DNA from 2 places in the Massilimicrobiota sp. SW1139 genome. Region 1 is predicted to be linked to the other one. Evidence: a T-box and tRNA genes for the amino acid it is inferred to sense, from the RefSeq annotation. Region 1 holds a T-box; the other holds one or more tRNA genes.
The links. The T-box of region 1 lies ahead of alaS (alanine--tRNA ligase). A T-box ahead of a tRNA ligase gene usually reads a tRNA of that ligase, here a tRNA-Ala.

Region 2: it has a tRNA-Ala gene. The T-box ahead of alaS (alanine--tRNA ligase) is inferred to sense a tRNA for this amino acid. The anticodon was not compared.

What each region holds. Positions count from the first base shown of each region.
Region 1 covers NZ_SJOR01000004.1:167,862-175,632, reverse strand. The annotation lists gene E0K96_RS12330 (transposase domain-containing protein) at 1-133, opposite strand, end outside; gene E0K96_RS04215 (lactonase family protein) at 630-1,706, opposite strand; gene E0K96_RS04210 (DUF1292 domain-containing protein) at 1,754-2,026, opposite strand; gene ruvX (Holliday junction resolvase RuvX) at 2,029-2,451, opposite strand; gene E0K96_RS04200 (IreB family regulatory phosphoprotein) at 2,451-2,708, opposite strand; gene alaS (alanine--tRNA ligase) at 2,772-5,381, opposite strand; T-box leader at 5,417-5,616, opposite strand; gene E0K96_RS04190 (dihydrofolate reductase family protein) at 5,648-6,184, opposite strand; gene E0K96_RS04185 (Na/Pi cotransporter family protein) at 6,198-7,142, opposite strand; gene E0K96_RS04180 (AI-2E family transporter) at 7,199-7,771, opposite strand, start outside.
Region 2 covers NZ_SJOR01000009.1:17,005-24,775, reverse strand. The annotation lists gene E0K96_RS06635 (alpha/beta hydrolase) at 1-591, opposite strand, end outside; gene E0K96_RS06630 (PTS sugar transporter subunit IIC) at 635-1,924, opposite strand; gene bsh (choloylglycine hydrolase) at 2,069-3,025, opposite strand; tRNA gene E0K96_RS06620 (tRNA-Ala) at 3,110-3,185, opposite strand; tRNA gene E0K96_RS06615 (tRNA-Ile) at 3,202-3,278, opposite strand; tRNA gene E0K96_RS06610 (tRNA-Ile) at 3,305-3,381, opposite strand; gene E0K96_RS06605 (N-acetylmuramoyl-L-alanine amidase) at 3,457-4,125, opposite strand; gene E0K96_RS06600 (MATE family efflux transporter) at 4,194-5,561, opposite strand; gene E0K96_RS06595 (HAD family hydrolase) at 5,562-6,188, opposite strand; gene yqeK (bis(5'-nucleosyl)-tetraphosphatase (symmetrical) YqeK) at 6,185-6,784, opposite strand; gene E0K96_RS06585 (DUF885 domain-containing protein) at 6,784-7,771, opposite strand, start outside.

The sequences.
Region 1 (7,771 bases):
CAGGCAATTCTTTTGACCATGGCATATAATTATCAAGGGCTTCTTCATCATTGATATCTATTTCTGTCAATGATGACAAAAGATAGTTAAAATATTCATAGGGATTGAGATTGTTTAGCTTTGCAGTTTCTATAAGTGAATATAAGGCAGCGCTTGTCTGTGCTCCCTGAACCGTATTGGTAAACAGCCAGTTGCGTCTGTTATGTGCTACAGAGCATAACAGACGGAGATATCTCTTCTCATCTCTCTAGCTGTTAGTTCATAAGATAAGTCAATAAATCATTTAATATATCATTTGGAACACAAGGCATTTGACCACCTTTTTTTATCTTAAGAGATTGTTTTTCTTTTGTTTTCACCATAGTCTTGGTTTTACGTTTACCTTTTGGACTTCGGTTTGTCTGGTAATCTTATTTACCAGTTAGCCTTATATCAAGTTTTTATTCATACGCTCGAAAGAATTATTACACCACTTCCTCCATCCTCAACATCATAGTCAACAACTTGTGGTTGATTTATCTCCAACTGAATTCGTGCCATACACAGCACACTACAAAAAAGAATAACTATTTTTCAATAGTTACTCCTTTATCCTCCACTTTTTAAAAAAGTTATTTTGTTACAACTCCTTAAATACCTCTTCCTTCAATTAAGCAAACAGGCTCACTCACCATATAACTAAAATGTGTTTCAAAAAGAACACCTTTTGATTCACCACGTCTGACTTCAAACGATTCAATTGAACCACCTTTTTGAGAAGCCACAACAATATATTTATCAATCACAAGAATCATACTTACAGGTTTTTCATCTGTATCAGTGTTATCTACAGCTGTCAACATTCCTGTAGCCAGATCCACTTCAAAAGTTGTCACAGAGTCATGTCCACAGTTTGATACAAATAAGTAATCACCTTTTTCATTAATGAGAATATCACCAGCAGTATTTTGACCAATATATTCATCTGTTGGGTAAGTCTTGACTGTCTGAACAAAAGTAAATACGCCATCTTCATAACGATAAACATGAATTTCACTTGTTAATTCACTCAGAACATATGCAAATTGTCCATCTGGTGAAAAAATAATTTTCTTTGGTCCTGAACCAGGTTTCACTTTAAATGTTAATTCATCATTACGCTGAAGTCTTCCTTTTTCACCAATATCATAAAGAACAATTTCATCTGTTCCTAAATCACAAACAACTATCCATTTTTGATCAGGTGTAGCATCAATAAAACAAGGATGGGCTTCATTTTGACGTTTCTCATCTACGCTACTTCCCTGATGTTTCATTGTTTGTACAACTTTGACAATTTTTTGTTTCAATATTGGAATCACAACAACTTCACTGTTATAGTAATCCACAGCATAGGCATATGTACGATCTTCATTAACATAACTGTCTACATATGTCTTTCCATGATCTGTTGATTTACCAGCCAAACCAAATTGTAGATCCATTGAAGCATATTGCCATAAACCACCATCAGTTGGTCTCCCTGTATTATTTTTATAACATACATAGATAAAACGTTCACGTTTAGAAATGGCTATTGGATTCGCTAATGATTTATAAAATTTCTTTTTTAAAATCTCACCATTATCAATATCTATATGAAAAACATAAATTCCTCTAGTTAAATCATTACCATAACTTCCTACAAAAATTGGCTTTACTTTTCGTTTCTTAAAAAACAATCCCATTTTTATCCTCCTTAATAAAGAAAGGTAACTTTCGTTACCTCCTGATACTAATCCATGTCTTGAGAGTTCTCATCTTCTTCATCTTCAACCATAAAGCTATTGAAGACTTCTTCAATCATATCCCATTCATCAGGTGTTTCAATTGGATATAAATTCCCTTCATCATCATAAATAGATGAATAGACTTGAGCATCCTCATCATTTGCATCATAGTATAAAACATATTTTTTCCCTGTATCTTCACTATCAAAAGTAAAGAGTACATCAAATTCTAATTCATTACCGTCATCATCAATGACTTGTATTTTATTAACGTCCATAACTATCTCCTTTGACCATCTAAGTATCCTTGTAAAATTTGTACAGCTGCCATTTTATCAATAACTTTTTTTCTTTTTTTGCGTGAAACATCAGCAAAAATCAATTGATTCTGTGCCATAACAGTTGTTAATCTTTCATCAACCAAAACAACTTCGACATCCATCATCTTTTCCAGCCTCTGTTTAAAAGCCATTGAAATTTGTGCTCTTTCCCCTAAATCCCCATTCATATGTTTGGGTAAACCAAGCACAATTGTATGAATATGATGTTCTTCAACAATCTGTTGAATATGTTTGGCAGCATCCTTATAGTTATTTTCTTCAAAACGATAGGTTTCTACACCATGGGCAAGCATACCAAGAGCATCACTCATCGCAATGCCGCAAGTTCTCGAACCTAAATCTAATCCTAATATTTTTTCCACTATTTAGACTCCAAATAAAATTTAACAAGTTCTTCAATAATTTCATCACGATCAATCTGTTGAATAATTGATCGAGCCCCTTTATGACTTGAAATATATGCAGGATCATTAGAAATCAAGTATCCTGCAATTTGATGAACTGCATTATATCCTCTTTCATCTAAAGCATTAGCAACTGTCATTAAATGAGAATGGATAACTTCTCTTTTAATTTCTTCAGAATTAAATAGACGTGTTTGAGTAAAATCTTTTCCCATTTATACGACCTCCCATCTATATAATCTATATTACACTAATTCATTGCAAATTGCTAGTAAAACTTAGAATTGCGCTTTGATTTGTGCGATAGCTTCATCCATATGTGAGCGATCAGCACATCCTCCTTGAGCAAAGTCTGGTTTTCCACCACCACGACCAGCAGTCACCTGATTGATTGTCTTGATCATCTCTCCTGCTTTATATCCAGCTTGAACCATAGATTTTGTTAATCCTACAAAATAAGATATCTTACCTTCATATTCATTGACCATAATCACAAAACCATGCTGTAACTGATCACGAAGGTCAAAAGCCATTTGTTTAGCTAAAGCAACTTCTTTAGATTCTTGAACATATAAGAATTGTACACCATTGAAATCAACAATATTTTTAGATTGTTCCTTTGCAGATAAAGCATTGATCTGATCTAAATATTGATCTCTTTCTTTTTTGATTTCATTAGTTTCTTCAATGAAATGTGTAACTTTTTCAATTGTTTCATTCTTATTTTTAATCTTTAATAAGTCTTGAACTTGATTTAAAAGTGTTTCACTATTTTTAAATGCCTGATAAGCCTGTAATGATGTAACAGCTTCAATACGTCTTACACCAGAACCTACACTTTCTTCACTGACAATTTTAAAGATTCCAATTTCAATACTATTAGAAACATGGCATCCACCACATAATTCCTTAGAATAATCACCAACGCTGACAACACGCACTTCATCACCATATTTTTCATCAAATAAAGCCATAGCACCTGATTGCATTGCATCATCTTTACTCATTAACTGAATATCAACATTCAATCCATTGAAGATTTGTTCATTAACCTGATCTTCAACTTGCTGTAATTGTTCTAAAGTCATTTTTTGAGGATGAGTAAAGTCAAAACGTAATCTTTGATCATCTACATATGATCCAGCCTGTGAAACATGTTCTCCTAATACATTCTTTAAAGCTTTTTGTAAAAGATGTGTTGCTGTATGGTTATGAGTAATAAATGCACGTTTTCTTGTATCAACATACAAAGTTAATACATCTCCAACATGAATTGCACCTTTTTTAACGTTAACTATGTGTAAATGTTGTTGATGAGGTGCTTTATGAACATCTTTAACTTCAATTTCTGTAGAATCATTAGACATGATTCCTGTATCAGCACATTGTCCACCCATTTCAGCATAGAAAGTTGTCTGATCTAAAATGATTTCACCTTGGCTATCAATCACATCACATTTCACACCATCTTGGAATGTCGCAATGACTTTCGCCTGAATTGGTGTTGGATTATAAATGAATGTAGATGGGGCATCAAATGCCATTAAATCAGGCTTTTGTGATGACATAGATTCTAAATCACCACGGGCATTACGTGCACGTTCCTGTTGTGCTTTCATTTCTGCTTTGAAACCTTCTTCATCCACTTCAAAACCAGACTCTTCAGCAATTTCCACAGTTAATTCTAATGGGAAGCCATATGTATCATATAATTTAAAAGCATCTTCACCATTTAATAAATGATTTTGGCTTTTTTGTAACATCTGATTTAATAGTTTTTCTCCATTAGATAATGTCTTATGAAAAGCTTCTTCTTCTTTTTTTACTAAACCACTCACATATTCCACTTTAGCAGGTAGATAATCATAGAAATCTTTCATGATATCTGCAACCACACCAACAAGTTCATACATAAATGAATGATCAATACCAATCTTTTTACCATAACGCACTGCACGTCTTAAAATTCTTCTTAAAACATAACCACGTCCAGCATTATCAAATAATGCACCATCGCTTAATGCAAAAGTCACAGTACGAATATGATCGGCAATCACACGATAAGCCATTTTATTTTCTTGATATGGAACCTTTGCAAGCTTTTCAGTCGCATGGATAATTGGTAAGAATAAATCAGTATCAAAGTTTGTTTCTCCCTCTTGAATAATGCTGACTAATCTTTCTAATCCCATTCCTGTATCAATATTTTTTTGTGGTAATTCTTTATATTCTTTACGATCAATAGCTGGATTGCAGTCATATTGTGAAAAGACAACATTCCATACTTCAATGTAACGATCATTTTCCATTTCATCAAAGAATAATTTTTCTCCTAATCCTTCTGGATCATATTTTTCTCCACGATCATAGAAAATTTCTGAATCTGGTCCCCCTGGACCTTCTCCGATTTCCCAGAAATTATCATCTGTTTTTAAAATATGACTTGGATCAACATGACAAACTTCTGTCCAGATACGATAAGCTTCTTCATCATCAGTATAAACACTGATATAAAGTTTATCCTTATCAAAACCAATCCATTCAGGACTTGTTAAAAACTCCCATGCAAAAGGAATAGCTTCTGCCTTAAAGTAATCTCCAATTGAGAAGTTTCCTAACATTTCAAAGAAAGTATGGTGTCTTGCTGTTTTCCCAACATTTTCAATATCGTTTGTACGAATTGATTTTTGTGCATTCGCAATACGATTACATGCTGGCTTTTCTGTTCCATCAAAATATTTTTTTAATGCTGCAACCCCTGCATTGATCCATAATAATGTTGGATCATTATGTGGGATTAATGATGCTCCAGGTTCAATCATATGTCCTTTTGATTTGAAAAAATCCAAAAACATTTGTCTGACCTGATTACCTGTTAATTGTTTCATGATTTTCCTCCTTTTAATAAAAAAAGTCATTCCTGAAAAGGAACGACTATCATCGCGGTACCATCCTCATTCATAATGAATACTCATTATGCTCTTTGATCGTTAACGCCGATTTACGTTGATGTTTGCATCACTCTTAGAAGGTAGCTTTCTTTACAAGTATCCAGGAATTTTCACCAGCCATTCCCTCTCTTCAAGATCACTTATAAATACTTTTCTTCTTCAACGATTTGACTTTGATATTATATCCAATTTATTATCAAAAATCAATACTTCTTCTGATATTCAATATCAACAATACCATTATAAACATAACTTTTTATCAAAGATAATCTTGTTTCCTGATCAAAATCTTCAAATAAGCGTGTTCCTTTTCCAATTAATGTTGGAATCATAGAAATATGATATTCATCAATCATATTAGCCTGAATTAAAGGTGTAATCAATTGTTGACCACCACAAATCCAAATATCTTTTCCAGATTCCTGTTTTATTTTTTGGACTAATGAACAAATATCTTCAGATGTGACAATGACATGATCTGATGATAACTGAGTCAAAGATGATAAAACATAAATCTTTAATCCCTGATGAATCCAATATTGGTTGATTTTCTCTTCTATCATACGAAAAGCTGTTTCACTCATAATAACACTATCAACATGTTTTAATAAATGATGATAACTTTCTGTTTTTTCATCTGTAGGATTGTCACCATGTAGCCAATCTATACGTCCATGCTGATTGGTGATATATCCATCTAAACTCATTGCAATATACAAAATGACTTTTCTCACTATCATCCCTACTTTCTTTTTATTTTTTATGGTGATATGGGTAAATCCATTGAATAGTCTGAATCAGATAAGGTTCACATAGTAAGACAATGAATGTTGTCATCATATTATAAAATGTATGCATATTGGCTATTTGATGGAGGGGTGATAATGGTGTCCATCCTGCAATCCAATCAACGAGAGGAATCATCTGTGAGATAATTAAAAAACTGATAGCTCCTACAACATTAAAAAGAAAATGAAACAGCGCTAGACGTTTTCCATTGCGCGATCCTTTTAAAGAAGCAAGAAAACCCGTTATACACGTTCCTAAATCAAAACCTAGAATCAGATAAACAGCCTGATGAAAAGAAATCAACTGTTTAGAAGCGAGAATTTGTAAAATACCAATGGATGCTGATGAACTTTGAATCAAAGCTGTAAACAACATACCGATACAGACACCCCATATTGGATTTTGAATATGCATTAAAGCATTCACAAATGTGGATGAGTATTGTAGGGGCAACATGGATTGAGCCATCATTTCAAGTCCCATAAATAATAGTCCTAAAGCCATCATCACTTGTCCACATAGATGCTTGATGCCATGACTTATCAGATATAAACATACGCCTACAAAGGCTAACAATGGCGCAAACATGCCAATATCTAAAGCAATCATCTGTCCTGTTATGGTTGTCCCAATATTAGCTCCCATCATAACCCAGATAGCTCTTTTCAATGACATGATATGAGCATTTAAAAATCCAATGAGAATAACACTCATAGCAGATGAACTTTGAATCAGGCATGTCAACAAAGTCCCTACACCAATAGCTTTCCACTTATGATTGGTCAGTTTTAATAAAAAGATTTCTAATCTTTCTCCCAGTCCTTCTGTTAATCCTTCTGATAACAGTTCCATGCCAAACAGAAATAATGCCAATCCTCCTAACAGTCCTAAATAATGAGAAATTGTCATGGCTTCACACCCCTTTATTATCATATATGATAACAAAGAAAAAATTTGTAAAATCTTTATCGGTTTTCATGATGCATAATTCTCTTAATATCATCACCAATACGTAAATTCTTGAAAAGTTCTCCAATAAAAACGACATATGACAATAATAGTGGCGAAAAAATCATACCAATCAGACCAAAAAGATCTCCAAAGAAAGTCAATGCTATTAAAAGAAGAATAGGATGTAAATGAATGCCTTTAGAAAATAAATAAGGTTGTAAATAAGAAGATTCTAAATATTGTAAAACCATAATCACAATAAGAGATGCATAACCAAGATGCTGATCAATAAAGAATTCATAAATAACAACTGGTATGCCACCAATATAAGGTCCAACATAAGGAATGAGATTTGTAAGTGATAAAAATAATGCAATCCAAACTGCAAAATTCTGATTTATAAAAAAGAAAGGAATAAAGCACATCAAAAAGAAGAAGAAAAAATCTAAAATCATTGATTTCATAAACTGATATGTTGTGAGTTTTAATTTTTTTAGTGTCTGCATACAGATGCCCTGTTTTTCAAAAGGAAGATAGACAATAGCTTTTTCAATTAAATGAAGATTATCATAAGATAAATAAAATGA
Region 2 (7,771 bases), on a different contig from region 1:
ACTTTTAACGAATTGAACATTCGTATCATAAAGAAAATCCTTATCACCACAAGCCATATAAATAGGAATCTCTTGTTGACATTGATCTAAAACTTCATAAAGATCAATTGGATTTCCCTGCATTTCAATACCTGGTGAAAATGCACCAATTGCACTATATCTTTCAGGATGACTCAATCCATGATAAAGAGCACCAAATCCACCCATAGAAAGTCCTGCAATATAAGTATCTTCTTTTCTTGTAGAAACAGGGAAAACCTGAGTAATAAATTCTGGTAATTCATTTTCTATAAAATCTGCAAATAAATCCTCATCTTGATCAATATATTTTTTATTTTCACCTGAAATCATAACAACAGCAATCTGTCTTTCTTCAGCATATAATTCAACATTTGTATAACCACACCATTGTGCATGATTATTTCCATATCCATGCAAAAGATAGAGTACAGGAAATTTCTTATGATAATCATGATGAATTTTTCCTTTATTAATCATACTTTCAGGAATCGTCACTGTTGGTAAAATGACATCAATATCAACAGTTCTCATTAATGTATATGAAATGACATTACATTGTATTTTTGCCATAATGTTTTCTCCTTTCCAAAAATAAGTTTGTCTAAACAAACTTCTATTTTGCTTTTAATTCTTGTTCTTGTTTTAAAGCATTGTTATCATCAATTAAGAAGAATGGTAAATACATGATAAAATGAATAGCCAAGCTTATTAACCATAATAACAACATGAAGACTCCACCTTGGAAGAACACAGTAATGAATCCAGGTGTTACCCAAGGCATAGAAATTGTCGGATTAAAAGATATTGGTAAAATACCAATTAAAGCCCAAGCAACTAATCCTGAAGCTGCAGGTGAAAAGACCATTGGAATCACATATAAAGGATTTAACATAATTGGGAAACCAAAAATGATTGGTTCATTAATATTGAAAATATTAGCTGGGATAACAAGTTTACGCATTGCTTTATACTTTTCAGATTTTGCAAATAGGGTTGCAATACATAATCCTAATGTATTTCCTGCACCACCAATTTGAACACAAGCCCCTAAAATTCCAAAAATAAGATAAGGCATTGTTTCCCCGGCTAGAAAAGCTTCAGTGTTAGCCATAGAAGCCATCATTAAAACAGGCATATATGGCATTAAAATAGCATTTGGATGAATACCAAAGAACCAGATTAAATTCATTAATGAAAAGACAATAATTAATGATATTGGTGAAGCTCCAAAATATGAAATTGGCTGACCAATAAGTGTTGAAACAACATTGAATACATTTCCATATGGTGTAAATGTACATGCCCATTTTAAGGCAAAAACTAATGTAAAGATAATCATGGCCACAAATGTAGGTGCTAATGACATACTTACCATTGGTGGTACTGAATCTGGTAATTTCAATTTCAAGTTTTTACTCATTAAAAAACAGTATAATCTTGGAATTAATAAACCTAAAATTAATGCCAAGAAAATTCCGTCACTCCCCATATAATTGGTAGCTAAAGCTGAAACTGAACTTCCTGCTTCATTAGTAAAGGTTTGAATTGGCATTAAAATAATAAACGCTGCTGTAGACATGACAGCTCCAATAATTCCTTGCTCACCTTCATTTCTAGTAAAACAATATCCAATTGCTCCTACAACATAAATAGCAAGTAAAGATAATGTTAAAGATACAACCTCTTGCCCTACTGTATATAATCCTGTACTGTTTAAAAAATCAACCCATGGATCAATAGGCAAATTAGACAAAACGGCAATAACTGCTACCCCTAATGTAATTGGCATTGTATACATAAAACCTTCTGTTAATGCTTTAATGTATTTACTATTGGCGACCATTGTTGCAAATGGACCAACAACTTTTTCTAAGCCAGTCTGTAGCTTATTAAAAAAATCCATATTTTTCCTCCTCCTATTATGAAATTCGTAGCGCTAAATCCCTTCCATTTTCTAAACAAAGTATAACCTACTTTTTCTATATAAAATGTTTTATTTTTAATATTTTTATGAACGATAATAAACAAAAAAACTGCCTAAGCAGTTTTATTGATATTGAATATTTTGTTGTCTATTTAATGGATAGATAGATAATTGTGAAGCAGAAACTTTATTTTTCATTTGAATACAATGAATTTGATTATTTTCATATGTCTTGTAATAATAAGCCCCTTCATTCATACTCATACAACAAGAATAAACCGTATAATCTTCTTGATTTTGCATTGTTTTTACTGAACCTTTGACCATTGCGACAGCATCTAAAATATGAAAAATCTGACTGATATTCTCTTCTTCTCTTTCACTCATTGTTGCATTTTCCTTTAACCACAATGTTTTCACAAAACGTGAAGCAGGTGAAAAATCACCAGGAATACCGATTGTCCCAAATCCGTTTCCATAAGGCTTCAATGATTGATCCGTTAAATGATCTTGAGGATAAGAAGATGTTAAATGCATATAATTATGGACGTTCCATTGATGATACGGATAAGGTGGATTGTTGGTTAAAATATGAAAAGCATCTTGATAAACCTGCAATCCTGATTCTGTTGATTCCAGAATCAGACTCTCTTTTTGATCGGCAATGATCCAATGTAAAGGTGCTAAAGGCAATTTTTCATGGAAAGGAATATCTAAAAGATGAAAATGATCAATGACCTTTTTGACCTCTTGTACGCTTTGATATTGCCCTAAGATATAGGGAATCAATTCATAAGGCGTTATATTGGTTTTGTTGGCCTGTTCAGGAAAATAACGAGCATTCCCTGGAAAATATAAGCCAGCCATGCATAATCCCTTTTCATTCATAGCTTCAGCATATAATGGATAGTTTTCCATAACCGTTGCCATACCAATCATTGCATATTGATTTTTAAACAATGTTCCATTTTTTAATGGAAAAGAATAATGTCTTGGTGTCAATACAACTTGTTCACCAAATGTTGTTTCCAGATCTAAATTTCTACCAAAATACCCATTTAATTGAAATGCTGTACACATATCAAAATCACCTCATTACCATTATAGACCAATTTCTATCAAATAACAAAAAAACCTATATTGACATATAGGTTACATACATAATGGTGGAGCTTAGCGGGATCGAACCGCTGACCTCCTGCGTGCAAAGCAGGCGCTCTCCCAGCTGAGCTAAAACCCCATTATTCAATTATACATGGTGGGCCTGAATGGACTTGAACCATCGACCTCACCCTTATCAGGGGTGCGCTCTAACCAGCTGAGCTACAGGCCCATGTATATATATATAACAGTTATTAATGGTGGGCCTGAATGGACTTGAACCATCGACCTCACCCTTATCAGGGGTGCGCTCTAACCAGCTGAGCTACAGGCCCATTAACGACTGCCCTAATATATTAGCATAGGCTTCTTTTTTCGTCAATACTTTTTTTATTTTTTAAGATATATTTTTATAATGGAGCAGATAAAGCCTGAAAGTAATCCTGTATTCCATCACTAATCACTGTTGCCAGCTTTTTATGATAACTGCGACTTTTTAACTGTCCTCTTTCATTAGCATTAGATAAAAAGCCACATTCAATCAATACTCCCAGCGATTGTGTTGCACGCAATATATAAAAACTGCTTGATGAAATATTTTTCCTTGTTCCCGTTAAAGTTTTCATTTGATTATGAATACTATCAGCTAATCTTTTCCCATCCTCACTTTTTTTATAATAAAAAACTTGTGATCCCCAGGCACTAGAATTTGAAGAATTCAAATGAATACTTAAAAATAAATCTGGCTGATATTCATCAATCTTTAACGCTCTTAAATACATATCATCCTGTTTAGAATAGTTATAATTTCTTCTTGTCATATCCTGATCATCTGTTCTTGTCATATAAACCGTTGCTCCACGTGATTCCAATTCTTCTTTCAATGCAAAACTGATTTCCAAATTTAATTCATCTTCATCGACTCCAGCAATACTCGCTCCATTGTCTAAACCCCCGTGACCAGGGTCCAAAACTATCACTCTTTGATTTAACAATTGTGATGATGAAACATGAATAACTGGTTTATATAAACATGTACATAAAGCAAAAAGAATAATAAAAGACATCATTTTTTTCATATGAATCATCACCCGTTTATTTATATGAAAAAAGAAATGTCTTTATGCTTAGAGTCTTTCTCCTTATATTAACCTTTAGCGACAGATAAGCGTTTTTTCTTTAAATCTTTTCCAATTGTCAACATCATTGTTAAATAACATGCGCCTCCACCAATAAAGTTACTGATAGCTTCAGCAATAAAAACACCATCAATACCCATATATATAGGTAAAATCAAAGTCAATGGAACAACGATCATCACTTTTCTAAAAAGTGAAAAGAAAACCGCCTGTTTAGACTTTCCTAATCCTACCGCCACAGCTTGCCCTGTCATTTGAAAAGCCATCATAAAAAAGCCAAAAAAGTATAAATGAATAGCTTGCGTTCCATGTGTTATGATTTCTGGATTATGACTAAAGATCTGAATATAAAATTGAGGAAACAAAGTAATACTGAGCCATAAAAGAAAACTCGTTAAGAAGCAAGTGATTGTTGTAAAACGAATAGCTTTTAAAACTCTTTGATATTGTTTAGCTCCATAATTATAGCCAAGCACTGGCTGTGAAGCGTTAGCTAAGCCTTGTCCTGGTAAAGATACAACCTCTCTAATAGAATTAATAATTGTCATAATCGCAATATAGAAATCTCCACCATATGTCTGAAGTGTGGCATTACAAACAATTGTGACAACAGAATTTGTCAATCCCATCATAAATCCAGCCATCCCTAAAGCAAATATTTTTTTCACATGTTTTATTTTTAATTTCAGTCTTTCTTTTTTTAATTTCAATATCGTTTTTTGACCTGTTAAAAATTGGAATGTCCATAAGGCAGACACAAACTGTGATATTACAGTCGCAAGCGCTGCACCTTTGACTCCCATTGCTAAAACAAAAATAAAGATAGGATCCAAAATAATATTTGTTACAGCACCTAATAAAACTGTCATCATGCCTATTTTCGCAAAACCTTGACTATTAATAAAACTATTCATGCCTAAACCAATCAAAACAAATGGCGTTCCCAATAAATAAATACTCATATAATCATTTGCATATGCAATGGTATTCTGACTGGCTCCAAAAGCCCATAATAATGGTTCTTTAAACAATAGTCCAACAATCATAATCAAAACTGAAAAAAGAATCAGTAAAGAAAACGAATTTCCCATAATTTCTTCTGCCAAATCATGATCTCCACTTCCTCTCGCTATAGAACAAAGTGGTGAACCACCCATACCAAATAAATTCGCAAAAGCAATGACAATAGAAATTAAAGGCAAACATAAACCTAAGCCACTCATCGCAAGAGTAGCTACATCAGGTAATCTTCCAATATAAATACGATCAACAACGTTATATAAAATATTGATAAACTGTGCAACAATCATTGGTCCAGCAATATGTAAAATATGCTGAGATACATTTCCTAATGCAAAGTTATTTTGATTTTGCATTTATATAAGCTGTAATAAATCTAATGGTTTTTCTAAAACAATTGTTGCATTTTTCATTTCTTCTTTAGCGACATTACCCCATTTGGCATATCCAAAATCTATATGAGCATTTTGAGAAGCCAATTCATCTGAACGAGCATCACCAATATAAATCACTTCATCAGGTTGAAGCTGTAATCTTTTTAAACATTCTAGTAATGGTGTTGGATCTGGTTTATGTTTATCAGTATCTTCTGCTAATATTGTAGCTTTCATATATTTATCCAACCCTTTTTCAACCATATCAATTTGATATTGAGCCTTTGTTTTGGCAGATACAACAGCTTGAATAATCCCTGCTTCTTCTAGTTTTACAAAAACCTCTTCAAATCCTTCATAAAGTGTTGCCCCTTCTTCATATTCATTGACATATTGAACCCATCTGGCATATGTTTTTTCTTTATCTTTTATATTTAATTCTTCCATCACTTTCATACCAGGATAAGCCGCAAATTTTAAAACGTCTTCAAAACTCCAATCTTCATTTAATTCTTCTTTAATAATTCTCATTAATGGATACATATTCATATTTAATGTATTTAAAACTGTTCCATCAATATCATAAATAACTGCTTTATACTTTTTCATATCTTTTTGCCTCTCTTCGATAAATCTTCATAAGCTTCTTTTAACCACTGATGTGGATATAAAATACGTTTATGTTGTAACTGTTCTTTTAAAAATAAATAAGCACTATATGCTGGTGATATCTTCATTCCTTCTTCAATAACCTCTAAATAAGGAGGAAGTCCTGGTTGATCCCATTGTATTTTATCAGCCAGAAAAACAACGAGATCTATTTGACTAGGGTGTGCTTTCAGTGTTGTATGACATGTGATAGCTGATAAAACGTCTTTATCTTCAATTTGAAAGATGTTTTGTGCAAATAATGCGGAAACTCTTTGATGCAGTAGGAATGGATACTTTTCTTCGGATGGATCTATTGTCCAGGCATTTTGTAACGCTATTTCCATCATTTGATTGTGAGAAATCACAGCACTGATGTCGTGTAATAAAGCTGCCTGATAACATTTTTGAGGATCAACTCCAAATCTATGAGCAAGGTTCAGACTCTCATTTGCAACTTTCAAGCTATGTTCTTTCGTATGAATACATTGATATGTATCAAAAAACTGACAAACATTCTCTTTTAAACTCAAATCTGGTGATATAAGATAGTCCATCATTGGCTATTCTCCACATAGCGATCAATATGACGCTCAACGACATCAAATGGCGCTGTTCCCGTTTCTAATAATGCTTCATGAAATGACTTATGATCAAAATTATCCCCTAATGTTTCTTGAGCTTCTTCTTTCATTTGTGCTATTTTTTCATACCCAACATAATAAGGAACAAATGCTGCTGGATTAGCTTGAAGCTGTTTATATAATGCTGACAAAGACTCTTCATCTAAAACCATTCCATTGTCTTCTAAAAAATCAAGAACATCACTTTGACTCCATCCTTCATAATGAATACCAATATCTATCAAAATCGTTAAACTATTATTCAACAATTCTGCTTCTTTATATAACTGCAAAACATCTTCATCAATCTCATCTTCTAAATATTTTAAACATTCATATTGTGCATATGTCGCATAGCCTTCACTATAAGCCTGACAGCTGGCAATGGCTTTTCTAAAATTGTTTGTCTGATTTTCATACATATACGCATATTGATACATGTGTCCTGTTAGCCCTTCATGTGCCACTGTTGCATAAGTAGATATCGTCTTGACATCATTTGTTTTAGGATTGACTCGCAACTGTTTCACTTGTGTTCCATCTAATGTAGGAATATTAAAATAAGCTGTTACCCCTGAATCAGAAGCTAAATTTTCATTGACATCTTGAATTTGATATGACAGTTGATCAACTTCAGGAAAATCTTGCGATAAATTCTGTTTGATAAACTTCAAAATTTCATCGTAACTCTGGAAATTTGTTTGAGGGAAATTCCCATTTGTATAATCTTCATAAAGCTCAGGATTTTGAATAGCTAATACAACCAGACGTTGCATATGCTGATGAAAAGCATCTTCCATCATATTTTTGACTTCTTCTACTGTTTGATCAGTTCCACTGCTTTGTTGTAATAATAAAGCATAGTATTCTTTACCATCTTTGAAATGAGCGAGTCCCTGCTCATTATTGGTACCATCTTTA